3 regions of the Streptomyces odontomachicola genome follow, and region 2 is predicted to be linked to each of the others. Evidence: riboswitches for the same ligand, from Rfam matches in the RefSeq annotation. Region 2 holds a riboswitch; each other region holds the start of a gene.
What was found. A riboswitch is a leader RNA that binds a small molecule or an ion and turns the genes downstream of it on or off. The one in region 2 is predicted to bind cobalamin.
Positions count from the first base shown of each region.

Region 1 (10,133 bases), on a different contig from region 2:
CACGCGCTGATCGTCCCGACGGCGGGGATCGCGGGGAGCTCCGTCCTCGGGGACCGCTCGGTGCTGGCGGCCGGCGCCGGGGTGCTGGACCACGTGACGGTCGCCGAGGACGTCACGGTCGGCGCGCGCAGCCTGGTCACCCGCGACCTGCGGGAGTCGGGCACCTACGCGGGGACGCCCTCGCGGCCCGTGGCGCAGCAGCTCCGCGCGGAGGCCCTGCTGCCGCGGCTCCAGGAACTCTTCGGCCGCGTCAAGGAGTTGGAGCAGGCCGTGGAGAACGCGCGGGAGGGTGCGGAGTGCGCACGGTGCGGCGCGGAGGCCGCGGTGCCGCGGCAGGACTCGGGGGCCGGGGCGCAGGAGCCCGGGGCCGAAGCGAACTCCGGGGGTGCGCGATGAGCTTCCGCCGTACGGTCGCGCGGACCGTGGAGATCGAGGGCGTGGGCCTGCACTCGGGCAAGCCGGTCGAGATGACCGTCGCGCCGGGCTGCGACGGGATCGCCGTGCAGCACGGGCCGTACCGGGTGCCCGCGGTCCCCTCGCAGGTGAGCGGCACCAGGCGGTGCACCGCGCTCGGCCCCGTATCGACCGTCGAGCACCTCATGAGCGCGCTCGCGGGCGCGGGCGTCACGGACGCCGAAGTCACCGTGTCGGCGCCGGAGATCCCCGGTGCCGACGGCAGCGCGGGCGCGTTCGCCGCGGCCCTCGCCGACTGCGGGACCGAGCGGGTGGGCCGCGCCGCCACGCCCCGGCTGAGCCGCACCGTCGAGTTCCGGGACGGCGCCACGTACATCAGGGTCGCGCCCGGCACCGGGCACTGGCGCTGCACGTACGACCTCGGCGAGCGGTGGCCGGGGGCGCAGACGGTGTGCCTGCGGCTGCCGGAGGAGTACGCGAGCGGGGTGGCGCCCGCGCGCACCATCGTGCTGGAGGAGGAGATGGCGGCGGCCCGGCAACTGGAGCTGGGCCGGGGCCTGGACGAGGACGCCGTGGTGGTCATCGGGCAGCACGGCTACCTGCGTCCGGTGCGCTTCCCCGACGAGCCCGCGCGGCACAAGCTGCTGGACCTCGTCGGTGATCTGTATCTCTCCGGGGTCCCCGTGCACGCGCTGGACGTGGAGGCGGTGCGCTGCGGCCACGCGGCGAACGTGCGGGTGGCGGCGCAGATCGCGGAGGCGGCGCGGATCCCCTAGGGGCTCTCCGGGCACGCGCCGGGGACGGCCCGGGCGGCGAGCGGCGGGCATGGGCACACCCCGGGCTGGTGGAAACTGGGGCACATGGCTCTCTTGTCGCGCCCCCGAGGGCGTTTCGCCGGGTGTTCCGCCGTGGTGCTGCTCGCCGTCGCCGGCACCCTGTTCGCGCCCGCCGCCGCGGTCGCGGACGACTCCCCGTCCCGGTTCACGCTCAAGGACCGGCGGATCGACGAGTCCAGCGGCCTCGCCGCGAGCCACGCGCACAAGGGCGTCTACTGGACGCACAACGACTCCGACGACGGCCCGTACATCTACGCCGTGGACGGGAAGACGGGGAAGACCGTCGCGACGGTCACGCTGCGGGGCGTCGATCCCCGCGACGTGGAGGCGATCTCGGTCGGGCCCGACGGCCGGGTGTACGTGGGCGACATCGGCGACAACTTCGGCGGGCGCTGGCCCGAGGTGTGGATCCGCAGCTTCCCCGAGCCGAAGGAGCTGCGCGATGTGACCGTCGACCCGACCACGTACACGGTGAAGTACGCCGACGGGCCGCGGGACGCCGAGTCGCTGATGGTGCATCCGCGCACCGGCCGGGTCTACATCGCGAGCAAGAACAACGAGGGCAAGGGCGGCATCTACGAGGGTCCGGCCCGGCTCTCCTCCAGCGGCGTGAACGTCTTCCGCCGCATCGCGCGCACCGAAGTGTGGGCCACCGACGGCGCGTTCTCGCCCGACGGGACGCGGCTGGTGCTGCGCGGCTACATGAACGGCGAGATGTACGCGTGGAAGGACGGCCGCCCCTCCCCGCTGGGCACGCAGCCCGTACCGACGCTGGGGCAGGGCGAGTCGGTGACCTTCACGCCGGACGGGCGGACGCTGATGTACGGGAGCGAAGGCCGGGGCAGCAGCGTCGACCCCGTGGAGTTGAGCGGGAAGATGCTGCCGGAGAGCGTGCGCGCGAAGTCGTCGGACGAGGGCAGCCCCTCGCCGGACGACAGCAAGCACAGCGGCGACAAGGGCGACGAGAACGGTGCGAAGGACGACGGCGGGAACGGCGGCAACGCGCGCAACCTCGTCCTGGCCGGCGTCGTCTTCGCGGTGGGCCTCGGCGTGTGGACGGGGCTGAAGCGGATCTTCGGGCGGCGGGACTGAGCGGGGCGGGCGGGCGGCTCCAGGGCCCTCAACCGGCCCCTCAGCCCTCCGCCCCGCCCGCCTCCCCGATCATCGCCTCGAAGCCGTCCAGCAGCGGGCGCAGGCCGAAGCGGAGCGTCTCCTCGAGGGACATGGCGAAGGAGTCCTCGTCGAGCGCGGCGAGGAGCGGGTACGAGCCGTCCGCCATCGCCCGCTCCACGTACGGGAGTTGAGCCGACCAGAACTCCTCGTCCGTCACCCCGGACTGCTCCGCCGCCTGGCCCGCCAGCACCTGCGTGCGTGCCACGCCCTGCACGTAGTGGTTGATGGTGCTCAGGATGCCCATCTTCTGGCGTCCACTGAGGCCCAGCCCCTCCAGCGGACCCAGCGCCGCCTCCAGCGCGCGCACCGAGCCGGGGCCGATGAGCGGGCGGGCCTGGTTGACCTGGAGCAGCCACGGGTTGCCGGTGTAGAGCCGCCAGGAGCTGAGCGCGATGAACTCCAGCGCGTCGCGCCAGCCCAGGCCCGCGAGCCGCTCCGCGTCCTCGCCGGGTGAGCTGACGTGGTCGACCATCAGGTCGACGAGCACGCCCTTGTTGGGCACGTAGCGGTAGAGCGACATGGTGCCGACGCCGAGTTCGCCAGCGACCCGGCGCATGGACAGTGCGGGCAGGCCCTCGCCGTTGGCGAGCTCCACCGCCGTGCGGACGATCCGCTCCAGCGAGAGGCCGGGCTTGGGGCCGCGGGCGCCCCTGCTCCCGGCGCCCCAGAGGAGGTCGAGGCTGTGGGCGAGATCGCCGCCCGCGGCGTGTTCCGTGCTCATCGTGGCCTCATCCTAAATCGCTTGCGGGTTTCTGCGTAGGGCGTACGCTGTTTAAAGTGAGTACGGCGTACCCAGTTTTGTGCCGGGGCGGCGCTCCGGCATCGGCGGACAGGGGGGATCGGTGAGTGAGACGCACTCGGTGCTGACCGAGGGACTGCGCAAGACGTACGGGGACAAGCACGCGCTGGACGGGCTCGACCTCGCCGTGCGGCGGGGCACGGTGCACGGACTGCTCGGGCCCAACGGCGCGGGCAAGACCACGGCGGTGAGGATCCTGGCCACACTCGTGCGGCCCGACGGAGGGCGGGCGCTGGTCGGCGGGCGCGATGTGGCGGCCGAGCCGCGGCAGGTGCGCCGGCGCATCGGCCTGACCGGGCAGAACGCGGCGGTCGACGAGATCATCACGGCCCGTCAGAACCTGGAGATGTTCGGCAGGCTCTTCCACCTCGGCGGCGCGCGGGCGAAGCGGCGGGCCGCCGAGCTGCTGGAGCGGTTCGGGCTCACGGAGGCCGCCGACCGGCAGCCGAAGGACTTCAGCGGCGGCATGCGGCGCCGCCTCGACCTGGCGGCGAGCATGATCCTGGCACCCGAGGTGCTGTTCCTGGACGAGCCGACCACCGGGCTCGATCCGCGCGGGCGCAGCGAAGTGTGGGACGCGGTGCGGACGTTGGCGGCCGAGGGCACCACGGTCCTGCTGACCACGCACTATCTGGACGAGGCCGACAAGCTCTCGGACCGGATCTCGGTGATCGACCGCGGACGCCGGATCACCGAGGACACCCCGGCCGGGCTCAAGCGCGCCGTCGGCGGCGACCGGATCGAGGTGGTGGTGAGCGAGCCGTCCGAGATCCCGCAGGCGGTCAAGGCGGTGGCCCGGGTCGCGAGGGACGGCGGCGAGCCGGAGACCGAGGCCGAGACGCTGCGGGTGCACGCGCCGGTGCCGCAGGGCGACGGGGTGGCGGCGCTGGCCGAAGTCGCCCGCGTGCTGCGCGAGTCGGGGACCGGCGTGGACGACATCGGGCTGCGCAGGCCCACGCTGGACGAGGTCTTCCTGACCCTTACGGGGCGCGCGGCGGAGGAGGAGGTCGCGGCATGAGTACGGAAGCGCTGGACACGGAGACGGGCACGGGAACGGGTACGGGTACGGGCATGCCGGACACGGCGCCGGTCTTCGGCGAGCGGCGGCTCCACTGGGCGCTGGCCGACTGCTGGACGGTGGTCCGCCGCGACCTGACCCACCTGGTCAAACAGCCCTCGCTGATCGCCTGGCAGTTGGGTTTCCCGATCGTCTCGGTGCTGCTGTTCGTGTATGTCTTCGGCAGCGCCATGCAGGTCGGCGAGGGCGTGGACTACAAGGACTTCGCGATGCCCGGCATGTTCGCGATGACCATGGCCTTCGGCTTCATGAACACCGCCATGGCCGTCGTGATCGACAAGGAGCGCGGCGTCACCGACCGCTTCAGGTCCCTGCCGATGGCGCCCTCGGCCGTGGTCACCGGGCGCGGGGTCTCCGATGTGCTGCACGCCGCGCTGGACCTGGCGGTGCTGGCGGCCATCGCGCTGGTGGTGGGCTGGCGTTCGGACGGAGGGCTCGCCGGGACGCTGTACGCCTTCGTGCTGCTGCTCCTGCTGCGCTTCGCGCTGATCTGGATCGGCGTGTGGCTGGGCCTGAAGACGCCCAACCAGGAGGCGGCCGGCAACCTCTTCGCCGTGGCCTTCCCGTTCGGGATGATCTCCAGCGTGTTCACCCCGCCGTCCGCGATGCCGGACTGGCTGGGCGCGATCGCCATGTGGAATCCGGTGTCCTCCACCGCCAACGCGGTACGCGAGCTGTACGGCAACCCGCTGCCGCTCGGCGAAAGCTGGATCGAGCAGCACGCGGCGCTGATGGCGGTGGTCTGGCCGCTGGTGATCACGGCGGTGTTCCTGCCGCTGGCGGTGCGGAAGTTCCAGCGGCTGAGCGCGTGAGCACGGCGTGAGCGCGTGAGCGCGTGAGCGGAACGCGCGACGGGCCGGGCGCACCGTGCGCCCGGCCCGTCGTCGTGTGCGGTGCTTCCGCGTTACAGGTGCTCGATCACGTAGTCGACGCAGGCGGTCAGCGCCTCCACGTCGGAGGGCTCGACGGCCGGGAACATCGCCACGCGGAGCTGGTTGCGGCCCAGCTTGCGGTACGGGTCGGTGTCCACGATGCCGTTGGCGCGCAGCACCTTGGCGATCTCGGCGGCGTCGACATCATCGTCGAAGTCGATCGTGCCGACGACCTGCGAACGCTGCGCCGGGTCCGTGACGAACGGGGTGGCCTGCTTGGCCTCCTCGGCCCAGCCGTACAGCGCGCGCGAGGAGGTCGCGGTGCGGCGCACGGCGAAGTCCAGGCCGCCCTGCCCGTTCAGCCACTCCAGCTGGTCGTTCAGCAGGAACAGGGTGGAGAGCGCGGGGGTGTTGTACGTCTGGTTCTTGCGGGAGTTGTCGATCGCCGTCTTCAGGTCGAAGAACGCCGGGATGTGCCGGTCCGAGGCCGCGATGCGCTCGGCCCGCTCGATGGCGGCCGGGGAGAAGGCCGCGATCCACAGTCCGCCGTCGGAGGCGAAGGACTTCTGCGGGGCGAAGTAGTAGACGTCGGTCTGCGCGATGTCCACCGGCAGGCCGCCGGCGCCGGAGGTCGCGTCCACGAGCACCAGCGCGTTCTCGTCCGCGCCCGCGACCCGCTCGATCGGCATCGCGACGCCGGTCGAGGTCTCGTTGTGGGTGAAGGCGTACACGTCGACGCCCTGCTCGGCTGCCGCCTTCGGGTGGGTGCCGGGCTCGGACTTGATCACGGACGGGGCGTCCAGCCAGGGCGCGAGCTCCGCGGCCTTGGCGAACTTCGAGGAGAACTCCCCGAAGGACAGGTGCTGCGACTTGGACTCGATGAGCCCGTGCGTCGCGATGTCCCAGAACGCGGTGGAACCACCGTTTCCGAGCACCACCTCGTACCCCTCGGGGAGCGAGAAGAGCTCCTTCACGCCCTCGCGCACCTTGCCGACCAGGTTCTTGACCGGGGGCTGGCGGTGGGACGTGCCGAGAAGTGAGGTTCCGGTGGCAGCCAGGGCGCTGAGCGCCTCCGTACGCACCTTGGACGGGCCCGAGCCGAATCGACCGTCGGCGGGCTTGATGTCAGCGGGAATCTGGAGATCAGCCACGAGCCGCAGCCTAGTGCGTCATCCCAGCGCAGCGGTATGGGGTCCGTACGGCGAGACGGAGCTCACCGGTCCGCTTGTCCGGCCTGTGGTAGCTTGCGAACGCCAGTTCAGTTACGGAACGGCCCGTTGACCAGCCGCTCCGTACAAGGGAATCCGGTGGAAATCCGGAGCTGACGCGCAGCGGTGTGGGAGCTGGGCGAGCACAGGCCACTGGGGCGGGCGGTCACCGTTGACCGCGTACACCCCGGGAAGGCGCTCCGCCCGTACACGATCCCGAGCCCGAAGACCTGCTGGCCGCACGACGGGTCGCCGGGCTCCGCGCATGAGCCCCTGACGGAAAAGGGACCACCGGATCATGGCGTCACGCCACCGCCGCTCACTGCACGTCTCCGTACTGGCCACGGCCCTGATGTGCCTGCTGGCCTCCTGCGGGGGATCCGGCGCGTCGGGCGGCTCGGACAAGGCGGGCGGCGCGTCCCCCGCCGGATACCCGAAGAAGATCGGCAACTGCGGGCGCGAGGTGACCGTGAAGCGGCCGCCGTCGCAGGCGGTCTCGCTCGACCAGGACTCCACCGAGATCCTTCTCTCGCTCGGCCTCGGCGACCGCATCGCGGGTACGGCGACCTGGACCGACCCGGTGCTGCCCGAACTGGCAGCCGCCAACAGGAAGATCCCGCGGCTCGCGGAGAACAACCCCTCCTTCGAGCGGGTGCTGGACAAGGAGCCGGACTTCGTCTCGGCCACCTTCCAGGCCACGCTGGGCAAGGACGGCGTCGCGGGGCGCGGCGACTTCGAGAAGCTCGGCGTGCCCACGTACGTCTCGCCCTCCGACTGCGAGGACAAGGACACCTCGGGCGGCGGCGACGGCGCGCGCACCAAACCGCTGGAGCTGGGCTCGGTGTACGGCGAGATCCGCGATCTGGCCAAGGTGTTCGGGGTCGAGGAGCGCGGTGAGAAGCTGATCGCGAAGCTGGAGAAGCGGAGGAAGAGGGCGACCGAGGGCGTGGACGCGCGGCACGCGCGCGTCATGTACTGGTTCGCCAACTCCGAATCGCCCTATATGGCCGGTTGCTGCGGAGCGCCCGGCATCATCACCCGCGCCGTCGGCGCGAAGAACGTCTTCGACGACACCAAGCAGGAGTGGCCCCAGATCAACTGGGAGCAGGTCGCCGACCGCGACCCCGACATGATCGTCCTCGGCGACCTGACCCGGAAGCGGGAGACGGCGGAGACGGCGAAGCAGAAGATCAAGAAGCTGGAGTCCAATCCGGTCACCCGGAAGATGACGGCCGTGAAGAAGAAGCGGTACGTGTTCCTGAGCGGCGCCGCGATGAACCCCTCGATCCGGGTGCCGGGCGAGGGCATCGAGAAGGTGGCCGCGGGGCTGCGCAAGTACGGGCTGGACCATTGAGCGTGCGGGCCGCCGAGCGGGACAGCGCGGCCGAGGGTGATCGCGCGGCCGAGGGGGAGGCACCGGTTGCGCCTCGGGGTGCCGCGCGGCTGCGCGCTCCCCTCGGGCTCTGGGCGCTGTGGGGCGGCGGCCTCGTGCTCCTCCTGCTGTCCGTCGCCGTGACCATCACCATCGGGCCCTCCGACATCCGCGTCACCGACGTGTGGGGCGTGGTCGCCGGGCACGCGGGCTGGGACGTGCACACCGGGCTCAGCCCCATCCGCGAGGGCATCGTGTGGGACCTGCGGCTGCCCCGTACCGTGCTCGCCGCCGTCTGCGGGGCCGGACTCGGGGTGTGCGGCGCGGTCATGCAGTCGCTGCTCCGCAACCCGCTGGCCGACCCCTATGTGCTGGGCGTCTCCTCGGGCGCCTCGACCGGCGCGGTGCTGGTGGCGGTGCTCGGGGTCGGGGGCGGCGCGCTGACCCTGCCGGCCGGGGCCTTCCTCGGCGCGCTGGTCTCCTTCGTCCTCGTACTGGCCCTGGCGTACGCGTCCGGCGCGACCAACGAGCGGGTGCTGCTCGCCGGGGTCGCGGGCATGCAGCTCTTCTCCGCGCTGACCTCGTTCATCGTGATGTCCTCGGCGAACGCGGAGCAGACACGCGGCGTCCTCTTCTGGCTGCTCGGCTCGCTCGCCGACGCGCACTGGAGCGATGTGGCGTTCTGCGGGGGCGCGTTGGCGCTGGTCATGGTGGTGTGCCTGGCGTACGCGCACCACCTGGACGCCTTCACCTTCGGGCAGGAGGCGGCCGCCTCGCTCGGCGTCTCGGTGCGGCGGGTGCGGTTCGTGCTGCTCACGGTCACCGCGCTGCTGACCGCGGCGCTGGTCAGCGCGGCCGGGGCGATCGGCTTCGTGGGGCTGGTGCTGCCGCATGCGGCGCGGGCCGTGGTCGGCCCCGGGCACCGTTCGCTGCTGCCGACGACCGCCGTCGCCGGCGCCGTCTTCCTGGTCTGGGTGGACACCGCGGCCCGCACGCTGCTCGACCCGCAGGAGGTGCCGGTCGGCGTGGTGACCTCGCTGATCGGGGTGCCGTGCTTCGCGTTCATCCTCCACCGGAGCAGGAGTGTGCGGTGAGTGCCTCCCGCGGCGAGCACGACAGGAGTGTCCGATGACGCTGACTGCTGACGACGTGAGCTGGGGCGCGGGCGGGCGTCTGCTCGTTGACGGGGTGTCGCTGCGGCCCGCGCCTGGGGCGACGGTGGGCCTGATCGGCCCCAACGGTTCCGGTAAATCGAGCCTGTTGCGGCTGCTCGCGGGCATCCGCGCGCCCGCTGCCGGGACCGTCGCGCTGGACGACGTACCGCTGAGCTCCATGCGGCGCAAGGCCGTCGCGCGGCGGGTCGCGGTGGTCGAGCAGCACGCCGACACCGGCGTCGACATGCGCGTACGGGATGTCGTACGGCTCGGACGCATCCCGCACCGCGGCGCGTGGTCGGGGCCCTCGGCGGAGGACGACGCCGCGGTACGGGAAGCGGTGCGGCACGCGCGCCTCGACGGTCTGCTCGACCGGTCCTGGCACACCCTCTCCGGCGGGGAGCGGCAGCGGGTGCAGATCGCCCGCGCGCTGGCCCAGCAGCCGGACCACCTGCTGCTCGACGAACCCACCAACCACCTGGACATCCAGCACCAGTTGGAGCTGCTGACGCTGGTCGCCCGGCTCCCGGTCACCAGCGTGGTCGCGCTGCACGACCTGAACCACGCGGCGATGTTCTGCGACGAGCTGCTGGTGTTGAAGGAGGGGCGGGCCGTCGCCGCCGGCCCGCCGGAGAAGGTGCTGACCGAGTCGCTGATCGCGGAGGTCTACGCGGTGCGGTCGGTGGTCACGGGGGAGGGGCCCGAGGGCCGGCCCTCGATCCGCTTCCTGCCTCCGGCGTCGGAGCCGGAGCCGGAGCCGGAGCCGGAGCCGGCGCCGGCTCCGGAGAACGGGGTTTCCTCCGGCTCATCCGGGTTTACGGGTTCCGGCTCGGGTTCGGGGTCCGGGCGTTCCGAGCGGTAGACCTGGGCGCGGATCAGGGCGTGGACGATGCTGAGGTGGTCGGCGGGCATGGAGCCTCCAGGGAGCGGCGGTGCGGGGCTGGTTCTGACCCGCACGTATTCGCCGTCCGGCGCCGACTGCTGCCATGTGTACGAGGGTCGGGGCCGGCGATGAGGCTCGGGTGAGCGGCGGATGAGGATTGCTTCATGTGCGGGGGTGGGCTCGGGGGTGGGCTGCTTTGCGCCTTGACCGCCGGGCGGGTGCGCTTTTGGTTGCTTCCCGCTGCGGCGGGTTTTGGGTGGGTGGTTGCGCCCGACTTTGTGAGTTACGGCCCGCTCTACGACGCTCCGCGCCTCCGGCCGGGCCTCCGCCCGGTCTGCGGCGTC
Region 1 covers NZ_JBCFOK010000001.1:224,443-234,575, forward strand. Annotated here, with positions in the region: gene lpxD (UDP-3-O-(3-hydroxymyristoyl)glucosamine N-acyltransferase) at 1-396, shown strand, start outside; gene ABEE00_RS01175 (UDP-3-O-acyl-N-acetylglucosamine deacetylase) at 393-1,190, shown strand; gene ABEE00_RS01180 (hypothetical protein) at 1,275-2,342, shown strand; gene ABEE00_RS01185 (TetR/AcrR family transcriptional regulator) at 2,383-3,144, opposite strand; gene ABEE00_RS01190 (ATP-binding cassette domain-containing protein) at 3,266-4,240, shown strand; gene ABEE00_RS01195 (ABC transporter permease) at 4,294-5,112, shown strand; gene serC (phosphoserine transaminase) at 5,205-6,323, opposite strand; cobalamin riboswitch at 6,430-6,632, shown strand; gene ABEE00_RS01205 (ABC transporter substrate-binding protein) at 6,679-7,734, shown strand; gene ABEE00_RS01210 (FecCD family ABC transporter permease) at 7,737-8,846, shown strand; gene ABEE00_RS01215 (ABC transporter ATP-binding protein) at 8,881-9,768, shown strand.
Region 1: linked by a shared signal. The riboswitch ahead of ABEE00_RS01205 (ABC transporter substrate-binding protein) and the one ahead of ABEE00_RS03620 (ABC transporter substrate-binding protein) in region 2 are both predicted to bind cobalamin.

Region 2 (10,133 bases):
ACGGAGCGCTTCCGCGCCGCGCCCAAGGTCTTCGCGCCGCACACCGCGTTCGACGCGGTGTGCGCGCGGTCGGGGCGCACGGTCCGGGTGCCGGAGGACGAGACGCTGCTGCAGGCGCTGGACGGGGCCGGTTACGCGGTGTCGGCCGGCTGCCGCGAAGGGGTGTGCGGCAGTTGCGAACTCGGCGTACTCGACGGCGAGCCCGAGCACCGCGACGACATCGGCGCCCCTGAGGGCCGCATGTACGCGTGCGTCTCGCGGTCCCGCTCCGCGCGCCTCGTCCTCGATCTGTGAGACGTGTGGGACTTAGCGGGCCCTATGCCGGTCCGTGCCGGACGCAGCGCCCCGCCTCGAAGACGGCGACGGTGTCGGCGAGTTCGCTCACGGCGGTCTGGTCGTGGGTGATGAGGAGGAGGGCGGTTCCGGCGGGGGCGAGGAGGTCGGGGAGCGCGGTCAGTACGCGTTCCCTGGCCAGGGCGTCCAGGGCCGAGGTCGCCTCGTCGCAGACCAGCAGCGCGGGGCGGGCCGTCAACGCCCTGACCAGCGCGCAGCGTTGGAGCTGGCCGCCGGAGAGCGTGCCGGGGGTGCGGTGCAGGAGGGGTTCGTCCAGCCCCATGCGGTCCGCGGTCTCGGCCGCCTCGCGCTCCGCCTCCTCCGCGCTCAGCCCCCGCAACAGCCGCCCCGCTGCGGCGAGCTGGCCCAGGAGGGGCCGGTGCGCCTCGAAGGAGTCGGCGCTGTTCTGGTGCACGTACTGAACGATCTTGCGCTGCCCCGCCGTTCGCCGTTCCGCGCGACGTGGGAGGGCGCGCCCTTCGTGGGTGACCCGCCCGGCGGTGGCGGGGGTGAGCCCCGCGAGGGCGCGCCCGAAGGTGGTCTTCCCCGCGCCCGAGACGCCGACGAGCGCGGTCCTGCTGCCGGGCGGGAACGCCATGGTGACCGGGCCCGCGAGCGGGGAGGGGCCGGTACGGCGGCGTACGGCGAGGGCGGTGGCGCTCACACCCTCGGCGCTGGCGCCCCCGGTGGGCTCGGGACCTGTCCTTCCCCTCCCTGCCCGCGTCTCGGCCGCCACCAGCGCACGCGTCAGGGCGTGCGCGCCACCGCCCAGCACCTCCGCGGTCGGCCCCTGTTCCACCACGTGGCCCTGCTCCAGCACCGTCACGGAAACGGCCAACTCCCGCACCAGCGCCAGATCGTGGCTGAGCAACAGCACCCCCGCCCCCGCCTCGGTCAGCGTACCGAGGTTGTCGGCCAACACCCGGACCGTGGCGGGGTCGAGCCCACTGGTCGGCTCATCCAGCACAAGCAGCCGCGCCCCCGTGACCAGCGCCGAGGCCAGCGCGGCCCGCTGCTGCTGCCCACCGGAGAGCTGATGCGGAAGCCGCCGCCGCACAAGGCAGGGCGGAAGCCCGGCAAGCCGCAGCGCCCCTTCGACGGCGGCGTCCCGCTCCGCCCGCGTCACCCCTGCTCCCCTCCCCCGCAGCCCCGCCAGCTCCCGCAGCGCCCCCTCCACCCGGCGTACGGGATCCAGCACCGTCTCCGGGTGTTGGGGCAGATGGGCTGCCGCTCCGGAGCGCAGGGACCGGCGCCGGGCCTCGGGGAGGGACAGGAGCTCGTGGTCCTCCAGCCACACCTCGCCGGTCAGGGACACCCCCGTACGGGAAGCGCCGAGGGCCGCCAGGCCCAGGGTGGTCTTGCCGCTGCCTGAGGGGCCGATGACCGCGGTGACGGCTCCGGCGGGGACGGTGAGGTCGACGCGGGAGAGCAGGGGTACGGGCCTACCGCCGGAGTCGACGGCGTGGGCGGACAGGTCGCGCAGGCTCAGCATGGGCGGGAGGTCTCCCTGAGGCGGGCGAGGGCGCGGTCGACGCCGAGGTTGCCGCCGACGCACAGCGCCATCAGCAGCCCAGCGGGCACGAGCACGGCGTACGGCTGCCCGAACAGCGCGTCGCTGTTGCGCTCGATCAGCACCGACCAGTCGGGCGAGGAGGAGGGCAGGCCCAGGCCGAGGAAGTTGGCCGAGGCCAGCAGGTAGAGGACGATGGAGAAGCGGCTGCCCGCGTCGGTGGCGACGGGAGCGGCCAGTTCGCGGGCCAGGTGGCGCAGGTGGATGTACGCCCAGCCGCGCCCCTGCATGCGCAGCGCCTCGACGGCCGTGCGGCAGCCGGGAGCCAGCGCCGTACCCCGTACCAGCCGGGCGATCGCGGGCACTTGCAGCGCACCGGCGGCCAGCACCAGCCAGTGCCAGGCGCGGTGCCCGGTGGCGGCCAATGTCATCAGGACCAGCAGCCCGGGGAAGGCGAGCAGCACGTCGAGGGTGCGCATGACCGTCTCGTTCAGCAGCCGGCGGGACCCGGAGGCCAGCAGCCCCAGCGGCACGCCCAGCAGATAGCCCACGGCGAGCGCGCCCAGCGAGGTCCCGAGTACGGAGGCTCCCCCGTGCAGCACCAGCGCGAGCACATCGCGCCCGAGCACGTCGGTGCCCAACGGGTGCCCAGCGCCTGGAGGTTGGGAGGGCAGCGCGGCGCCGGCCCCGGACCGCGGCGGATCGGCCGGCCCCGCGAACAGCGGCCCGCACAGCGCGAGCAGCACCGGAACGGCCAACAGCAGCAGCACGAGCCCATCACGGGCCGAGGGACCACGCGCCATGAGGGACTTCACGCCACCCCCTCCCGCCGCGGCGCCAGCCGGTGCGCAGCCAGATCCGCGAAGAGGTTGACCACCACCGCCGTGCCCGCGAACAGCAGCGCGTAGAGCTGGACCTGCGGGGTGTCCCGGTTCTGGACGGCCTGGACGAAGCCCGTGCCCAGGCCCTGGATGCTGAACAGCGATTCGACAAGGAGCGCCCCGCCCAACAGCCCCTCCACACACCGCGCGAACTGCTGCGTGGCGGGCGCCAGCGCGTTGGGCACCACATGGCGCAGCACCACGGCGCGCTCCCGCAGACCGAGCAGCCGCATATGTTCGGCGACGGGCCCGTCGCGGCGCGCGGCGACACCCGCGCGTATCTGCCGTGCCAGGTCGCACAGTTGGCGCGCGGCCAGCACCGCGACGGGCAGCACGAGTACGGCGGGCTGGGCCAGCAGTCCCGCGCCGTCCAGCCCGGCGGCGGTGGCGGGCAGAAGTCCGGCGGCGAGCGAGAGCGAGGCGATCAGCAGCAGACCGAGGACGAATTCCGGTACGGAGTGCAGCAGCACGGCCGCCCCGTTCAGTACGCGGTCCAGCACGCTGCCCTCGCGCAGCCCGCTCACGATCCCCAGCAGCGGGGCGAGCGCGAGCACCACGGCGAGCGCCGGCACGGCCAGCACCAGCGACACGGCGAAGCGGTGGCCCACCTCGGCGCCGGCCGGCATGCCGGTGATGAGGGAGCGGCCCGGGTCACCGGTGCACAGCCCGCCGAGCCAGTCCAGGAAGCGGTGCCACACCGGCTGGTCGAGCCCCAACTGCGCGCGCAGCGCTGCCGCCTGCTCCGGCGTGCCCCGGTCGCCGCGCAGGACGTCGGCGGTGTCGCCGGGCAGCAGCGAGCCCAGCGCGAAGACGGCGACCAGTACCACGAGGCACTGGGCCAGCGCGAGGAGCGTGCGGTGTGCGGCGTACCGGCGCACGTCAGACGAGTTCGACGCGGTCGAACCTGGCCCAGTCGTGCGAGTTGGGCGGCGCGGCCCGCATCCCGCGCACCGCGTCCGCGACACCGTCGTTGGCGTCCGAGAAGGCCCACACGAGCATCCCGGACTTGTCGCGCGCGATGCGCTGCGCGCGGTCGAGCAGCCGCAGCCGTTCCCCCTCGTCCCGTGTCGAACGGGCCTTCCCCAGCAGGTCGTCGAAGCGCTCGTCGGCGAACCCGGTCTGGTTGCGCGCCGCGCCCCCGCGCATCCGCTGCTCCAGGAAGTCCGAGACGGGCAGCGTGGAGGTGCTGCTGAAGGAGGCCACGCCGCGCTTGTCGATCTCGCTGAAGTACGTGGTGGAGGCGAGCGTGCGCACCTTCGGCTCCAGCCCGGTCTCGCGAAGCTGACGCACCATCAGCGTGCAGGCCGCCTCCCATGTGGCGTCCACGGTGCTGGTCTGCAACGTGAAGCCGAGCCCCTTGGCCCCCGCCTTGCGCACCAGGTCACGGGCCCTGCCGACGTCCCGCTTCCGCTGCGGCAGGCGCTCGGGATACCCGCGCAGCCCCTTGCCGAACAGGTCGTCGCCCACTCCCCCGTGCCCGGCCAGCGCGACCCGTACCAGCTCCTCGCGGTCGACGCCGAGCAGCACCGCCTCGACCAGGCGCGGGTCGTCGAAGGGCGCCTTGCCGGTGCGCAGCAGCACGTTCTGCATGGTGGCCTGCGGCGAGGTCAGCACCCGTACGGAGTCCTGCCCCGCCAGCCGCCGTACGGAGGGTCCGCCCAGGTCGTGCGCGAAGTGCACCTGGCCCGAGAGCAGCGCGTTGACCCGCGCCGCCTCCTCGTTGACCGGGACGATCTCCAGCTCGGCGACGCGCGGGGCGCCCGCCCAGTGGCCCTTCCAGCGCCGGAACAGGGCGTTCCCGCCGGGCGTGAAGGAGCCGTAGGTGAAGGGGCCCGATCCGACGGGCCTGCGGAAGTCCTTCGTACCGGCGGGCATGATCTCCGTGCCGGGACCGGCGAAGGCCGTCGGGAAGTCGAAGTTGGGCCTGCGCAGCACGAGCGTGAGGGCACGCTCGCCGTCCGCCCTGCTGGCGTCGAAGTCGATGGCGGAGAGTAGCTGTTGGGAGGGCGAACCGGTCCCGGGGTCGGCCGCCCTGCGGTAGCTGTAGAGCACGTCCTTCGAGGTCACGGGCCGGCCGTCGTGGAACTCCGCCTTGCGCAGACGTATGTGCCAGCGCTTGCCTGACGCGTCGCTCTCCCAGTGCTCGGCGAGCCGGGCGCGCACCGACATGTCGTCCTTGTAGGTGGCCAGGGTGTCGTAGAGGGCCTTGGCTCGTGCCTGGTCCACGAAGTTCGGCGCGACGTGCGGGTCGAGGGTCTCGCGGGAGCCGCCCGCGGCGAAGGCGGCCCGCAGCCGCGCGTCCCCGCCGCCCCCGGACCCGGCTCCGCACCCGGAGAGCAGTCCGGCCGCCGCGAGCGCCGCCGCTCCCGAACCGGCCAGCAGGGCGCGCCTGCCGGGAGCACGCGCCGCGGGCGGTGCCTGGGAGGCGGCCGGCGTGCGGACCTCAGGTGGCGTGTGCGCCGCGGGCGTACGGGGCGTGGCACGGGACGACCCGCGGGCGTGGGCACAGGTGTGGGTACAGGTGTGCAACGCGATCCTTCCCGGGGTGTCCTCGCCCCGTGCGGTGGACCGGCGACGGGTCAGTCTCCTGACTCCCGGATCGACGCTCGCCCCGGCCTTCCCACGCGCTTCCCCGCGTGCGGTGGCCTGCTCTGGGGTCCGCTCCCCGGTCACAGTGGCGGGACCGCGCCGGACTCGCACCGGCTTCCTGATCCCCGTCGCCTTGTGACGCGGTCATTCTGACGTACGCGGGGCAGGGCCGGTCGGGTGGGTGCGCGGATGCGCGCCGCGGGGGCGGGTACGAGGTGTCCTGCACGGTCCTACGACGTACGGGGCCGAGCCCAAGTCCCGTAAGGAGCCCGTGACGTGAACACACCCCTCGACACCGCCCTGCTCGACGCCCTCCTGCGGGCCGCACGCGCCGACGGCGTCGCCAAGCACGTCGTCGGCGCCGTCATCGCGGACCGCGAGGACCGCGTACTGCTGCTGCACCGCACCGCCGACGACTACTTCGGCGGCCTGTGGGAACTGCCCTCGGGCGGCGTGGAGGAGGGCGAATCCCTCACCGAGGCCCTGCACCGGGAGGTCGCCGAGGAGACCGGCCTCGCGCTCGCCGGGATCGGCGCCTATCTGGGCCACTTCGACTACCTGTCCAGGAGCGGCAGGAAGACCCGCCAGTTCAACTTCACCGCCACGGCCCTCCACGAGAAGGCCCCGGTCGAGCTCGCACCCCACGAACACGACGCGCACCGCTGGGCCGACCGTACGCAGCAGGAACAGGTCTCCAGCGCCGTACGGGTCGTGCTGGCCCATTGGCGCGAAGGCGATCATGCGCGGGAGGGCGGACGTACCGTCGAGCCATGAAGCCGAATGCCGACGCGTGCGCGGGCGCGGACACCGATGCCGCGAGGAATCCGGGCTCGGCGGAGACGGTGGTCTACCGCCCCGCCCGGCCGGAGGACGACGAGGCGCTCGCGCGGCTCGACGGGTCCTTCACGACGGATTCCGTGTACGAAGTCGCCGTGACGGGCGAGGGGTTCAGCCTGCGCGAAACCCCGGTGGATCCTCCGCTCCACAAGGTCTTTCCCGAGGAGGAGGACGGCGAGGAGGACGCGGGCAGCTCGGGGTTGCGCCGGAAGGTGGTCGCCGTCGCCGGGGGCGAACCGTGCGGATTCGTGGAGTGCTCCTTCGACGCGTGGAATGCGCGACTGACTATCTGCGACATCGAGGTCGCCCCTGCCTGGAGGGGCAGGGGCGTGGGCCGGACCCTGATGAATCACGCCCTCGATTTCGCGAGGGAATGCGCCGCGGGCCATGTGTGGCTGGAGGTCAGCAATGTCAACGCCCCCGCCATCCGGGCCTATCTGCGGATGGGCTTCGTCTTCTGCGGCCTGGACACCTCGCTCTACGCCGGTACGGAGTCGGCGGGCGAACACGCGCTCTTCATGGCGCGGTGGAGCACCGGGCCGTTGAGTCGCTGAGCACGAATTCGTTGAGCCGCTGTGCCGTTGAGCGGTTGAGTCGCTGATCCGTATCGAGGGCTCAGTCGAGGCAGAATTCGTTGCCCTCGATGTCCTGCATCACGATGCAGGAATCGTGGCCGTCGTACAGGAGCCGCTGGCGTACGGCGCCGAGCGGGACCAGCCGTGCGCATTCCGCTTCGAGCGCGGCCAGGCGTTCCTCGCCGACCATTCCGGTGCCGACCCGCACGTCCAGATGCACGCGGTTCTTGGCGACCTTCCCTTCGGGAACGCGCTGGAAGAACAGTCGCGGCCCCACGCCCGAGGGATCCTTGCAGGCGAACCACGACCCCTCGCCCCCGGGAAACCGCGACCGGTTGAATTCCTCCCATGTGGAGAACCCCTCCGGGGCCGGCGAGGCGATGTACCCCAGCACCTCGCACCAGAAGCGGGCGAGACGCTCGGGATCCGCGGAGTCGAAGGTGATCTGCACCTGTCTGAGAACTGGCATGCGCGCACAGTAACAGGACGACTTTCCCGCTCAAATCCTTTTATCACCGGGCTGTTTCCCGGCGCGATCAATCATCGAAGCGAGCAGGGAGGGGAAGGGAGCGGATTCGGTCCGTCCGGTTGATCAGCCCTGTCGAGCCCAGGAGGATCAGCCGTCCGAGCGCCGTACGCATCAGGCCGCCGCAGGAAGCCTGCCGTACGCGGCCGACGCACGAGGAGCCACGCCGTGGACCACGCACTCACCTCGGGCCCCCTCACCAACTGGGCCGGCAACATCCGCTTCTCGGCGCGGCACGTGCGCTCCCCCGCCTCCGTCGCGGAGCTCCAGGAGCTCGTCTCCGCGCACCGCACGGTGCGCGCCCTCGGCACGGGGCACTCCTTCAACGCGATCGCCGACACCGACGGCGTACTGGTCTCCACCGCGGATCTCCCCCGCACCATCGACGTGGACGAAACGGCCCGCACCGTCACCGTCGGCGCGGGCACCCCCTTCGGCGAGCTCGCCGACGCAGTGCACGCGAGGGGGCTCGCCCTGCACAACCTCGGTTCGCTGCCGCACATTTCGGTGGCCGGCGCCTGTGCGACCGGCACGCACGGCTCGGGGGACGGCAACGGCACGCTCGCCTCCGCCGTACGCGGGCTCGAACTCGTCACCGCCGACGGCTCCTTGCACACGCTGCACCGCGGAGACGCGCAGTTCCCCGGCGCCGTCGTCGCCCTCGGCGCGCTGGGCGTCGTCACGCGCCTGACCCTCGACCTCGTACCCGGATTCGAGGTGCAGCAGTGGGTGTACGAGGGGCTGCCGCACGCGCGACTGCGGCGGCACTTCGCGGAGGTGATGGCCGCGGCGTACAGCGTCAGCCTCTTCACCGACTGGCGGGGCGAGCGGATCGGGCAGGCGTGGCTCAAGCGGCGCGTGGGCCCTGAGGGGCCGCGTCCCGCGCCGCCGCCCCGCTGGCTGGGCGCCACCCTCGCCGACGGGCCCCGCCATCCGGCGCCGGGCAGCGCGCCGGACCACTGCACCCGGCAGCTCGGCGCGCCGGGACCGTGGCACGCCCGACTGCCGCATTTCCGCCGGGAGTTCGCGCCGAGCAGCGGGCAGGAGCTGCAGTCGGAGTATTACGTCGCGCGCGAGGACGCCGTCGCTGCCTTCGACGCGCTCGACCGCATCAAGGAGCGCATCGCGCCCGTACTGCGGACCGGCGAGATCCGCACCCTCGCGGCCGACGGCCTCTGGCTGAGCCCGGCGTACGCGCGCGACGCGGTCGCCTTCCACTTCACCTGGGCACCCGACTCCGCCGCCGTGACCCCGGTCATCGGCGCGGTCGAGCGCGCGCTGGCCCCCTTCGCGGCCCGCCCGCACTGGGGGAAGCTGTTCACGACTCCCCCGGATGAGCTGCGCGAACTGTACGCGCACTACGCCGACTTCGAGGAGCTGGCGGCCCGCTTCGACCCCGCGGGGACGTTCCGCAACGCGATGCTGGACCGGTGGTTCCGGCGCCCGTGAGGCGTACGCGCGCGAAGCGGGAGCACGTGCGGCGGCGGGCCCGGCGGCGGATTCCGCACTCCAGTTCCTCACTCCAGCACGTCGCGCCAGCGGTCGGCGGATTCGAGGATGTCCAGGCTGACGCGTTCCAGGAAGGCCCCCGCCTTGGACAGCCGCCGCCCCACCGGGCTGTCGTGGCCGACCGTCTCCACCACGGCCGCCGCTGCCCGCGCCGTCTCCAGGGTCTGCCGGGTGTTGAGCACGACGGAGTGGTACCAGGCCTGGTCGTCGACCACGTACACGTCGCGGCGCCGCAGCGGATCGCGCTCGCGCCGCACATAGCCGTAGTCGACGAGGTAGTTGACGGCCGTTGACACCGAGGCGGGGCTGACCCGCAGCCTGCTGACCAGCTCGGCCGCCGTACGCCTGCCGTCCTCCGACAGCAGCAGGTCGACGTGCACGCGCGCGGTCATCCGCGGCAGCCCGGTGCGGACCGCCAGCTCGACGATCTCCGCGCCGGCGTCCTCCTCCCCGGCCGGCCCGCCCGCCGGTCCGGCCGTACGGGGAGGTGCCGGCGTGCCGCGGCGTGCCCGACGGGCCGTCGCGCGGTGCGCCTGCTGGGGCCGGTAGGCGCCGGGGCCGCCGTTTCGCGCGACCTCGCGGGTGACCGTCGAGGTCGGGCGGCCGAGCCGCCTGGCGATCTCCGCGTAGGAGAGTCCGTCGGTCAGGCCCGCCGCTATGCGCTGACGCTCCTGCTGGGTCAACCGTCCTCCTGGCATGCCGTGACTATTGCCTTCGCCGCCAGCCATTGCAATGCCGCATTGCATTCGGCCTCAGCGTCATTGCATCAATTTCCCTTGCCCTGCCTGGGAGTTGGGAATCGGGACGATTGACTCGCCCCCGAACGCGCCATAGCTTTCAAGCATGCCCGAACGCGTCATATCGCGAGATGCACGATCGCGATGACGCGACACGTGGCACATGGCTCGCGCACGCGATGACGCCGCATGCGCACGAGACGAAGACGAGGAGCCGTTCATGAGCGAAGCCCCGCACGTCCTCACGGCGATACCGACGGAGCGCCCGGCCGGCTGCCCCTTCGACCCGCCGCCCGAGCTGCTGGAGGCCCGGCGGCACGCACCGCTCAGCAGCTACACGTTCCCCGGCGGGCGGCCCGGCTGGCTGGTCACCGGGTACGACCTGGTCCGCGCGGTGCTGGCCGACCAGCGATTCAGCTCGCGCCGCGAACTGATGGTCCACCCCACCATCGACTACGGCGACCTCAAGGCGCCCCCGGCGCCGCCCGGCGAGTTCCTGCTCATGGACGAGCCCGAGCACAGCCGCTACCGCAAGCCGCTGATGGGCAAGTTCACCGTGCGGCGCATGCGGCTGCTCACCGAGCGGATCGAGCAGATCGCCGCCGACCGGCTCGACGCGATGGAGAAGGCCGGGCC
Region 2 covers NZ_JBCFOK010000002.1:192,797-202,929, reverse strand. Annotated here, with positions in the region: gene ABEE00_RS03640 (PDR/VanB family oxidoreductase) at 1-294, shown strand, start outside; gene ABEE00_RS03635 (ABC transporter ATP-binding protein) at 317-1,825, opposite strand; gene ABEE00_RS03630 (ABC transporter permease) at 1,819-2,658, opposite strand; gene ABEE00_RS03625 (ABC transporter permease) at 2,655-3,602, opposite strand; gene ABEE00_RS03620 (ABC transporter substrate-binding protein) at 3,604-5,253, opposite strand; cobalamin riboswitch at 5,291-5,467, opposite strand; gene ABEE00_RS03615 (NUDIX hydrolase) at 5,590-6,087, shown strand; gene ABEE00_RS03610 (GNAT family N-acetyltransferase) at 6,084-6,704, shown strand; gene ABEE00_RS03605 (VOC family protein) at 6,766-7,194, opposite strand; gene ABEE00_RS03600 (FAD-binding protein) at 7,420-8,700, shown strand; gene ABEE00_RS03595 (GbsR/MarR family transcriptional regulator) at 8,769-9,458, opposite strand; gene ABEE00_RS03590 (cytochrome P450) at 9,718-10,133, shown strand, end outside.

Region 3 (10,133 bases), on a different contig from region 2:
CGGCGCCCCCGGCCACGGCGATCACGGGGCCCGGGCCCTCGGGCACGGGCGCGCTGCCGGAGGCCTCGGCGATCGCCGCCACCGGATCCCACGGCGCCGTGTCCAGCGCCGGCGCCGAACGCGCCAGCGCCATCAGCCCGTCCAGGTCGCAGCCCGCACGCGCGCGCTCCGCCAACTCCCGTACGGAGTCGACCGCTTCGGCGCGGCGCTCGGCCGCTGGCACCAGGCCCAGGTGCCGGGACGGCGTGCTCACCGGCGCGGCCCTGCGCAGCACCCCGAGCACCGGTACCCCGGCGCCCTCCTCCAGCGCCTCGCGCAGCATCGCCTCGTGCCGGTCGGAGGCGACCTTGTTGAGGATCACCCCGGCGACCCGCACCTCCGGGTCCCAGGACGCGAAGCCGTGCACCAGCGCGGCCACCGACCTGGACTGCGAGGAGGCGTCGACGACCAGCACCACGGGCGCGCGCAGCAGCTTCGCCACATGTGCGGTCGAAGACATCTCGCCCTGTCCCGCGGCGCCGTCGTACAGCCCCATCACGCCCTCGACCAGCGCGAGTTCGGCACCGGCCGCGCCGTGTGCGAAGAGCGGGGCGACCATGTCGGGCCCGCACATGTACGGGTCGAGGTTCCGCCCGGGGCGTCCCGTGGCGAGCGCGTGATAGCCGGGGTCGATGTAGTCGGGGCCCACCTTGTGCGGGGACACCGCGACGCCGCGCTCGGCGAAGGCGGCCATCAGCCCGGTGGCCACGGTCGTCTTGCCGCTGCCCGAGGAGGGCGCGGCGATGACCAGGCGGGGGATGTCCGTCACGGGAGAGCCACCTCCGGAGCGCCCGCCGGCACCGGGGCGCTGACCGGCACCAGGAAACCGGCCCTCACCACTCGATGCCCCGCTGGCCCTTCTGCCCCGCGTCCATCGGGTGCTTGACCTTGGTCATCTCGGTGACCAGGTCGGCGGACTCCATGAGCTTCTCGGGCGCGTTCCTGCCGGTGATCACGACGTGCTGGAAGCCGGGGCGCTCGCGCAGCGTCGCGATCACCTCGTCCACGTCGATCCAGCCCCAGTGCATCGGGTATGCGAACTCGTCCAGCACGTACAGCTTGTAGGTCTCGGCCGCCAGGTCGCGCTTGACCTGCTCCCAGCCCTCGCGCGCCGCCTCCTCGTTGGAGAACTGCGCGTCGCGCTGCACCCAGGACCAGCCCTCGCCCATCTTGTTCCAGGTGACGGTGCCGCCCTCGCCGGTGCCGCCGAGCACCCGCAGCGCGCGCTCCTCGCCGACCTTCCACTTGGCCGACTTCACGAACTGGAACACCCCGATCGGCCAGCCCTGGTTCCAGGCGCGCAGCGCCATGCCGAACGCGGCCGTCGACTTCCCCTTGCCGGGGCCCGTGTGCACCGCGACCAGCGGCCTGTTGCGGCGCTGGCGCGTGGTCAGCCCGTCGTCCGGAATCGTCTCCGGCTGTCCCTTCGGCATCAGACGGCCCTCCTCTGGGCGTTGCTGTGTGCGGTGGTCTGTGTGTGGTCGCGGCCGCCCGCCGCGGCCCGGTGCGCGTTCCCCGCCGCCTGCGTGTTCCCGGTGGCCGCGTGGACGAGGTCCGTGACCGCGTCCGCGCGCAGCTCGTCCAGCGTCACGGCCGGGCCGCCCAGGTCGCGGGCCAGCTCGGCCGCGAGGCCGAGGCGCACGGGGCCCGACTCGCAGTCCACCACGACCGAGGCGGTGCCCTCCGAGTTCAGCAGCCGCGCAGCGCGCCGCGAGCGGTCGACCGGGTCGGGCCCTCCGGTGGCGCGCCCGTCGGTGACGGCGACCAGCAGCGGACGGCGCGCGGAGTCCCGCAGCTTCTCCACGCGCAGCACCTCGCGCGCCTTGAGCAGCCCCTCGGACAGCGGCGTACGGCCACCGGTCGGCAGGGTCTCCAGGCGGGCGGCCGCAGCGTCCACGGAGGAGGTCGGCGGCAGCGCCACCTCGGCCCCCGACCTGCGGAAAGTGACAAGACCGACCTTGTCGCGCCGCTGGTACGCGTCGAGCAGCAGTGACAGTACGGCGCCCTTCACCGCGCCCATCCGCTTGCGCGCCGCCATCGAGCCCGAGGCGTCCACCACGAACAGCACGAGGTTGCCCTCGCGGCCCTCCTTGACGGCCTCGCGGAAATCGTCCCTGCGGACCACGAGCCCGGGGCCGCGGCGCCCGCGCGCGTGCTGGTGCGGCGCGGCGGCCTGCATCGTCGCGGGCAGGTGCAGCCTGCCGAGCGAGCCTTGGGGCCGGCGCGAACCCATGGTCCGGCCGTGCGTCGTACGCGCGCGAGACCGGCGTCCCGCGGCGCCCTCGCCCAGGCCCGGCACCGACAGGGTGCGCGCCTTGAACGGTTCGCCCGCGGAGGCCGGGCCCTGCTCGCGGCTCTGCGCGGAGGCGGGGTCGCCCGACTCCTCGCTCTGCTCACCGGAGGCGGGCTGCTGCTGCGGCTCGGAGGACTCTGAGGGCTCCGACTGCTCGGGCACCTGCGGCTGTTGCTGCTGCTCCTGCTGCCCGTCCTGCGGGGACTCGGGCTGCTCGGACTGCTCGGGCGGCCGCCCGTCCTGCGGACCGTCCTGCGGCGGCTGCCCGCCTCCCCCGCCCTCCGGGCCGCCGTCGGGGTCGTCGTCCCCGTCCTCGTCCTGGCCCGCGTCGTCCTCCCCCGCGTTCTGCTCCAGCGTCTCGTCGAGTTTGTCCTCGTCAAGGCCCGGCGAGTCGAAGGGGTTGCGCCGCCTGCGGTGCGGCAGCGCGAGCAGGGCCGCCTGCCGCACGTCCTCCTCCAGGACGTCCGTGCGGCCCGCCCACGCGGCCAGGGTCGCGGCGGTGCGGGCCATCACGATGTCCGCGCGCATGCCGTCCACCTCGAACGCGGCGCAGGTCGCCGCGATCTGCCGGAGCGCCTTGTCGCCGAGCTTCACCCGCGGCAGCAGCTCACGCGCGGCCGCGATCCGTTCGCGCAGCTCCTGCTCGTCGCCGGCCCAGCGCGCCGCGTACCCCTCGGGGTCGTCGTCGTACGCCATCCGCCGCCGTACGACCTCGACGCGCTCGTCCGTGTCGCGGGACGCGGCGACCTCCACGGTCAGGCCGAACCGGTCGAGGAGCTGCGGGCGCAGCTCGCCCTCCTCCGGGTTCATGGTGCCGACCAGCAGGAAGCGCGCCGCGTGCCGCACCGAGACGCCCTCGCGCTCGATGTGCGAGACGCCCATGGCGGCCGCGTCCAGCAGCGAGTCGATGAGGAAGTCCTGGAGGAGGTTGACCTCGTCGACGTACAGGACACCGCGGTGCGCCTCGGCGAGCAGGCCGCTCTCGAACGCCTTCACGCCCTCGGACAGGGCGCGCTCCACGTCCAGCGAGCCGACGAGCCGGTCCTCGGAGGCGCCGACGGGCAGCTCCACGAGCCGCGCGTCCCTGCGCGCGCCGGGCGACTCCTCGTGCGGGCCGTCCGGGCACTGCGGGTCCGGGGCCGCCGGATCACAGGAGAACCGGCACCCGGGTACGACGTCGAGCTGCGGCAGCAGCGAGGCCAGCGACCGCACGGCGGTGCTCTTGGCCGTGCCCTTCTCGCCGCGCACGAGCACGCCGCCGATCGCGGGGTTGACGGCGTTCAGCAGCAGCCCGAGCTGCATGTCCCGCATCCCCACGAGTGCGGTGAACGGGTACGGCGTGCTCATGTGCGGTCCTCCCAAGTCCCGGCGGACGGCGCGTCCCCGGGCGGTACGTGTGCGAACTCGTGGTGCGGGCCGCCGCGTACGACGGCCCTGACCGTCCTGCCGTACGCGGCGGCCCCGTCTCGGTGCCCGCCCCCGTTCACGATGGCTCCCCGGCCCGCGCCGTCGCAGTCGTCGCCTTCGCCGCCGTTTCCGGTGCCACCGGTGTCTCCGGCGCCCCCGGCGGCACGAACGGCAGCCCCGCCGGCGGCCCCTGCTCGATCAGCCGCAGCAGCGCGCCGGTGTCGGCGTGCTCCTCGATCAGGTCGCCGAGCCGGTCGAGCTGCTCCTCGCGGAGCGCGCCGAAGCTGGTGTCCGGCGCCGGCAGGAAGCCGTGGCGGCCCGCCGCGTCCGCGACCCGACGCAGGAAGGCCCGGCGGAAGCCGTCCGACTCCAGCGAACCGTGCCAGTGGGTGCCCCACACCGCGCCGACCCGGCAGCCGTCCACGGCGCGGCCGTGCGCGTCCGCCATGAACGCGTCGTCGCCGCCCAGCACTTCGGCCACCCCGTGGTGGATCTCGTACCCCTCCACATGCCGGCCGAGAGCGGTGCCTGAGGGCCGCGCGAGGGTCTTCTCGCGCGCGAACCGCACCCGCACGGGCAGCAGTCCGAGCCCGTCCACGGTCCCGGCCTTCGACTCGACCTCGTCCTCGATGCGCTCGCCCAGTAGCTGGTAGCCGCCGCAGATGCCCAGCACCGGGCGCTCCTCGGCGGCGCGGCGTGCCAGCGCCTGCGCGAGGCCGCGCTCCCGCAGCCAGTGCAGCGCGCGCACCGTGCCGCGGGTGCCGGGCACCACCACGAGGTCGGCGTCGGCCAGCTCCTCGGGCCTGTCGGTGAAGCGGACGACCACGCCCGGCTCGGCGGCCAGCGCGTCCACGTCCGTGAAGTTGGACATCAGCGGCACCGGCAGCACCGCGACCCGCAGCACGTCGCTGCCGTGCGGGGGCGCCGCGCTGGACTCCCGTACGGTGCCGCGCAGCGACACCCGCAGGCCGTCCTCCTCGTCGATGCCGAGCCCGTGCTGATGCGGAAGCACGCCCAGCGTCTGCCGCCCGGTGAGGTCGCGGAGCTGCGCGAGCCCCGGCTCCAGCAGCGAGACGTCGCCGCGGAACTTGTTCACCAGATAGCCCGCCAGCAGCTCCTGGTCCCCGGCCGACATCAGCGCCGTCGTGCCGAAGAACTGGGCGAACACCCCGCCGCGGTCGATGTCCCCGACGACCACGACGGGGAGGCGTGCGGCCCGGGCCAGGCCCATGTTCACGATGTCGGTGCGCCGCAGGTTGATCTCGGCGGGGCTGCCCGCGCCCTCGCAGATCACCGCGTCGTGGGTGCCGCGCAGCTCCTCCAGGCACCCGTTGACGGTCTCGGCCAACTGCCCCTGCCGCCCGGCGTGGTAGCCGCGCGCACTCAGCTCGCCCACCGGCTTGCCCATCAGCACGACCTGGCTGGTGCGGTCGCCGCCTGGCTTGAGCAGCACGGGGTTCATCAGCGCGCTGGGCTCGGTGCGCGCCGCCGCGGCCTGCATCGCCTGGGCCCGGCCGATCTCGGCGCCGTCGAGTGTGACGAACGAGTTCAGCGACATGTTCTGCGCCTTGAACGGCGCCACCTTGAGGCCCTTGCGCGCCAGCCACCGGCAGATGCCCGCGGTGACCACGCTCTTGCCGGCGTCCGAGGTCGTCCCCGCGACCAGCAGCCCGCCTCCGGTACGGCTCGTGCTCACACCCTCCCCTTCCTGCGCCGCGCGGCCAGGTGCCCCGCGGCGGTGACGGCCAGCGCCAGCGCGCCGACGCGCCGCGAGAGCCGCACGGCCCGCGCGATGTCGCCGGAACGCACAGGGCGCCCGCCGGAGTTCAGCGCGGGACGGTGCTCGGTCCGGCCGCCGTACGAGAGCGTGCCCCCCAAGCGCACGCCCAGTGCCCCCGCGAACGAGGCTTCCACGGGGCCCGCGTTGGGGCTGGGGTGCCGGCCCGCGTCCGCGCGCCAGGCGCGCGCCGCGCCGCGCGGGTCGCCGCCGCCCGCCACCGCGAGCAGCGCCGTGAGCCGGGCGCCCGGCCACCCCGCGACGTCGTCCAGCCGCGCCGCCGCCCAGCCGAACTTCGCGTAACGGGGCGAACGGTGACCCACCATCGCGTCCAGCGTGTTCACGGCACGGAACCCCGCGAGCCCGGGCACACCGCCCAGCGCGCCCCACACCAGGGCGCCCACGACCGCGTCCGAGGTGTTCTCCGCGACCGACTCCACGACGGCTCGCGCGATGCCGTCGGCGTCCAGCGCCTGCGGGTCGCGGCCGCACAGATGGGGCAGCCGCTCGCGCGCGCCGTCCACGTCGCCGCGCTCCAGCGCCTCTCCGATGGCCTTCGCCTCTGCACACAGCGAGGCCCCGCCGACCACGGCCCAGACGGCGGCGGCGGTGAGGGCCGTACGGGGCACGGGCCGCGGCAGTACGCGGGTGAGCAGCGCGGCGGCGGCGACGGTCCCCCCTGCGCACAGCGCGGTGTGCGCGACACCCGCGGCGCGGCGGTCCTGGTAGAGAGCCCGCTCCAGCGCTCCGGCCGCGCGCCCGAACGCGGCGACGGGGTGGGCGCGGCGCGGGTCGCCGACGGCGAGGTCCAGCGCGTAGCCGAGGACGGCGCCGGTCACATGGGCGGCCGCCGTGCGATCCACACTCGGCATGCCGTCAGCGCGCGAAGACGCCACGTACGTGCCCTCGTACGCGCGGAAGATACGGATATGACGCTGTGCCAGGCATGGCGGTGTGTCCTCACTCAGGGTCCTCGCCCTGGCTCGACGTGTCCGGCGGCGAGAGTCTCCTGGCTCCCGGATCGGCGCTCGCTGCGGTGCCTGCGCACCAACCCCCTTGCCTTCCAGCCCGGTTCAGCACCTGGGCCGTGGCCTGTTGATGGGGGAGCGCTCCCCGGTGACAGTGGCGGGACCGCGCCGGATTCTCACCGGCTTCCTCTCCTGCCGCCGCTGGGCAACGTGAAGTCCACCATGCGGGGGAACCCCCGTCAACTTCGCCTTGACCTGGGACGTCGGACTGTGAGCGATACCACCGCGCGGAGTGCGGCGGTTCGGTGAGGGGGAGTGCGGCGGTTCTCCGCGGGGGAGTACGGAGGTCCCGTACGGCAGCAGAAATCCCCCGGGCGCCGGGCCCGGGGGAACGCTGCGACAAGCCGGCGGGCGCCTACTTGCCGCCCGCCGCGATGATCCAGATGCCGAACGCCACCGCGGCCGCGCACACCGCGAAGCACGCCACGGCGCCGGTCCGTGCGAGCGCCGGAGCGCCGCCGCCCTGCCCGCGCGGTGCGGAGGAGCCCACGATGCCGAGCGTGAAGACGCCCACGAGTCCGACCGTCGCCACCAGCGTGACGCCGAAGACCTCGCCGAGTGCGGCCCAGTCGATGTCCATAACCCTGCTTCTTTCTCTCTCGGCCGTCGCGGCCTCAGGAAACGCCGGCCGTGTGCTGCCTGGCCGGAGCGGCAGGACCCTCGGCCCCGACGCCGGCGACGGGCTTGTCCCCGTCCGCCGTCGCCGCCGCTGCAGCGGGCGGCGGGCTGACCGCGCGCACCGCGGCGGTCACCACGCCCTGCGGCTCCCCGGCGTCCTCGGCGGCGGGGGAGACCTGCGCGTCGTTGACGTTGGTGTGGTCGATCGGCTCGCGGCGCGCGGCCGCCCAGATGGCGAGGCAGATCGCCAGGGCCAGCACGCCGACCGTGACCACGCCCCAGGTGCCCTGCTTGGCCAGCAGCGCCGAACCACCGGCCACGAGGCCCGCGGCGGGCAGCGTGAGCGCCCAGCCCACGACCATCCGTCCGGCGGTCGACCAGCGCACCACGCCGCCCTTCTTGCCGAGCCCCGAGCCCATGATCGCGCCGGAGCAGACGTGGGTGGTGGAGAGCGAGAAGCCGATGTGCGAGGAGGCCAGGATGGTGGCCGCCGCACCGGTCTGCGCCGCGAAGCCCTGCGGCGGCTGGATGTCGGTGATGCCCTTGCCCATGGTGCGGATGATGCGCCAGCCGCCCAGGTAGGTGCCGAGCGCGATGGCCAGGCCCGCGGAGGCGATGACCCACAGCGGCGGATCGGCGTCCGGCGCCAGCGCGCCGCCCGCGATCAGTGCCAGGGTGATGACGCCCATGGTCTTCTGCGCGTCGTTGGTGCCGTGGGCCAGCGAGACCAGTCCCGCCGAGGTGATCTGACCGGCGCGGTAGCCCTTCGCGGTCTGCTCCTCGCCCGCCTTGTGCGCCAGCCGGTAGGTCAGCCGGGTCGCCAGCATCGCGGCGATGCCCGCGACCAGCGGGGCCGCTATGGCCGGGATGAGGACCTTCATGACGACGACGTCGCCGTTCACCGCGCCGAATCCGACGGAGGCGATGGTCGCGCCCATCAGGCCGCCCATCAGCGCGTGCGAGGAGCTGGAGGGCAGACCGGCGAGCCAGGTCAGCAGATTCCAGATGATGGCGCCGACGAGAGCGGCGAAGATGACTTCGGGCTTGATGCCCGATTCATTGTCAATGAGCCCCGAGGAGATGGTCTTTGCGACCTCGACGGAGATGAAAGCGCCGACGAGGTTGAGGGCCGCCGACATCGCCACCGCGGTCTTGGGCTTGAGTGCCCCGGTGGAGATGGTGGTGGCCATGGCGTTGGCCGTGTCGTGGAAGCCGTTCGTAAAGTCGAACACCAAGGCCGTGACGATCACGATCCCGATGAGAAGCGTGATGTGTTCCATTCACCCAGGCACAATCAGTTCGAAGGTTAATGACTCGGTGAACGTAGGTACGGCGAGTGAACGGAAGGTGAACTGCGGCGGGCGCCGCGATGTCGCTCCCCGACGCCTGTTGTGTGCTGTGGATCACACGCCTGGAGGCCCCTCGCGACGCCGTGAACTGCCCGGCACATGCCCGGACTTCACCGCCCCGTCCAGGGTGCCCGGAACGGCCATTGGCCAGGGCAACGAGTAGGGTCCGGTCCCGGAGGTAAGGCATATGCAGCTGCAGGACGCCTGGCAGAAGCTGGTGGACACCGCCCGCAGGACCGTCGAGGACGGCCTCGTCGTCGGCACCTCGGGCAACGTCTCGGTGCGCGTCGGCGACACCGTGCTCGTCACCCCGACGGGGGTCCCCTACGACCGGCTGGGCCCCGAGGACCTGTGCGCGGTCGAGCTCGACGGGCGGCCGGCCGACGACGGCCCGCGACCGACCAGCGAGCTGCCGATGCACCTCGCCGTGTACCGCAACACCGACGCGCAGGCCGTGGTGCACACCCACGCCGTGCACGCCACCGCCGTCTCCACTCTCGTCGAGGAGCTGCCGCCGATCCACTACATGGCGGCGGCGCTGGGCGGTCCCGTACGCGTCGCCCCGTACGCCACCTACGGCAGCGACGAGCTCGCCGACCACATGCTCGACGCCCTTCGCGACCGCAACGCCTGCCTGCTGCAGAACCACGGCACGATGGCCTACGGCGCCACCCTCGACCAGGCCTACGACCGCACCGCGCAGCTTGAATGGATGTGCCGCGTGTGGCTCACCGCCTCCGGGCTGCCCGGACGCGAGCCCTCGCTGATCCCGCCGGACGAACTCGACCGCGTGGCGCGGAAGTTGCGCGGCTACGGCCAGCGCCCCGCGCCCGAGGAGCGCTGACGGCGGCCCGCCGCGCTCGCAGAGCCTGTGTCATGTCCCCGGCCGGGCGTGCGCCGCCTGGCACGCACGCTCGCGGCGTTGCCGAAAGGCCCTGGTAGCTCCGCTACAAGGACCTTCCGGCGCCTTGCGATCGCACGCACCAGACGCCGCACGCTGATCCGACCGAGGACATGACACAGGCTCTCACCCACCCGGCACCGCCCACTGGCAGCACGGCTCCCGGCGGGCCGACACTGTCGGGCATGCGTACGCGTACCACGGCGGCCCTGGCCGCAGCCTCCGCACTCGGTGCCGGCGCGGCCGCGCTCGCGGCCGGACGGTACGCGGCGGGCGCCGCGCTCCGGCCCGCGCGCCACCGCTCCGAGCGCGCCCCGCTGCCCGCGGGCTTCGAGGGCCGCCGCGCCCTCATCGTGCACGACGCGGACCCCTCCAGGGTCGTGCTCACCCGCTCCCTGTCGGCCGGCCTCCCCGGCACGTACGGGCTGGTCGGACGCGGCACGCACGCCGTGATCGGTCCCGTGCTGGAGGAGGACTCCTCGGCCGACACCGTCGTACGGAGGCTGGAGCGGGTCACCCACGGCGGGCTGCACCCGGGCGACAAGGTGCGGCTCACCCCGCAGGTGCACGTGGGCGACCCGCGCGACGCGCTCGGGCTGCACTGCGCCGACGTCGAGGTCCCGGGCGAACTCGGCGCGCTGCCCGCCTGGTTCGTGCCCGGCGAGCGGGACGTGTGGGTCATCACCGTGCACGGCCTCGGCGCCACCCGCGAGCAGCCGCT
Region 3 covers NZ_JBCFOK010000024.1:47,132-57,264, forward strand. Annotated here, with positions in the region: gene ABEE00_RS32555 (cobyrinic acid a,c-diamide synthase CobB) at 1-808, opposite strand, end outside; gene cobO (cob(I)yrinic acid a,c-diamide adenosyltransferase) at 873-1,472, opposite strand; gene ABEE00_RS32565 (putative cobaltochelatase) at 1,472-3,679, opposite strand; gene ABEE00_RS32570 (cobyric acid synthase) at 3,816-5,435, opposite strand; gene ABEE00_RS32575 (cobalamin biosynthesis protein) at 5,432-6,388, opposite strand; cobalamin riboswitch at 6,519-6,674, opposite strand; gene ABEE00_RS32580 (hypothetical protein) at 6,900-7,124, opposite strand; gene ABEE00_RS32585 (inorganic phosphate transporter) at 7,159-8,442, opposite strand; gene ABEE00_RS32590 (class II aldolase/adducin family protein) at 8,699-9,355, shown strand; gene ABEE00_RS32595 (alpha/beta hydrolase) at 9,598-10,133, shown strand, end outside.
Region 3: linked by a shared signal. The riboswitch ahead of ABEE00_RS32575 (cobalamin biosynthesis protein) and the one ahead of ABEE00_RS03620 (ABC transporter substrate-binding protein) in region 2 are both predicted to bind cobalamin.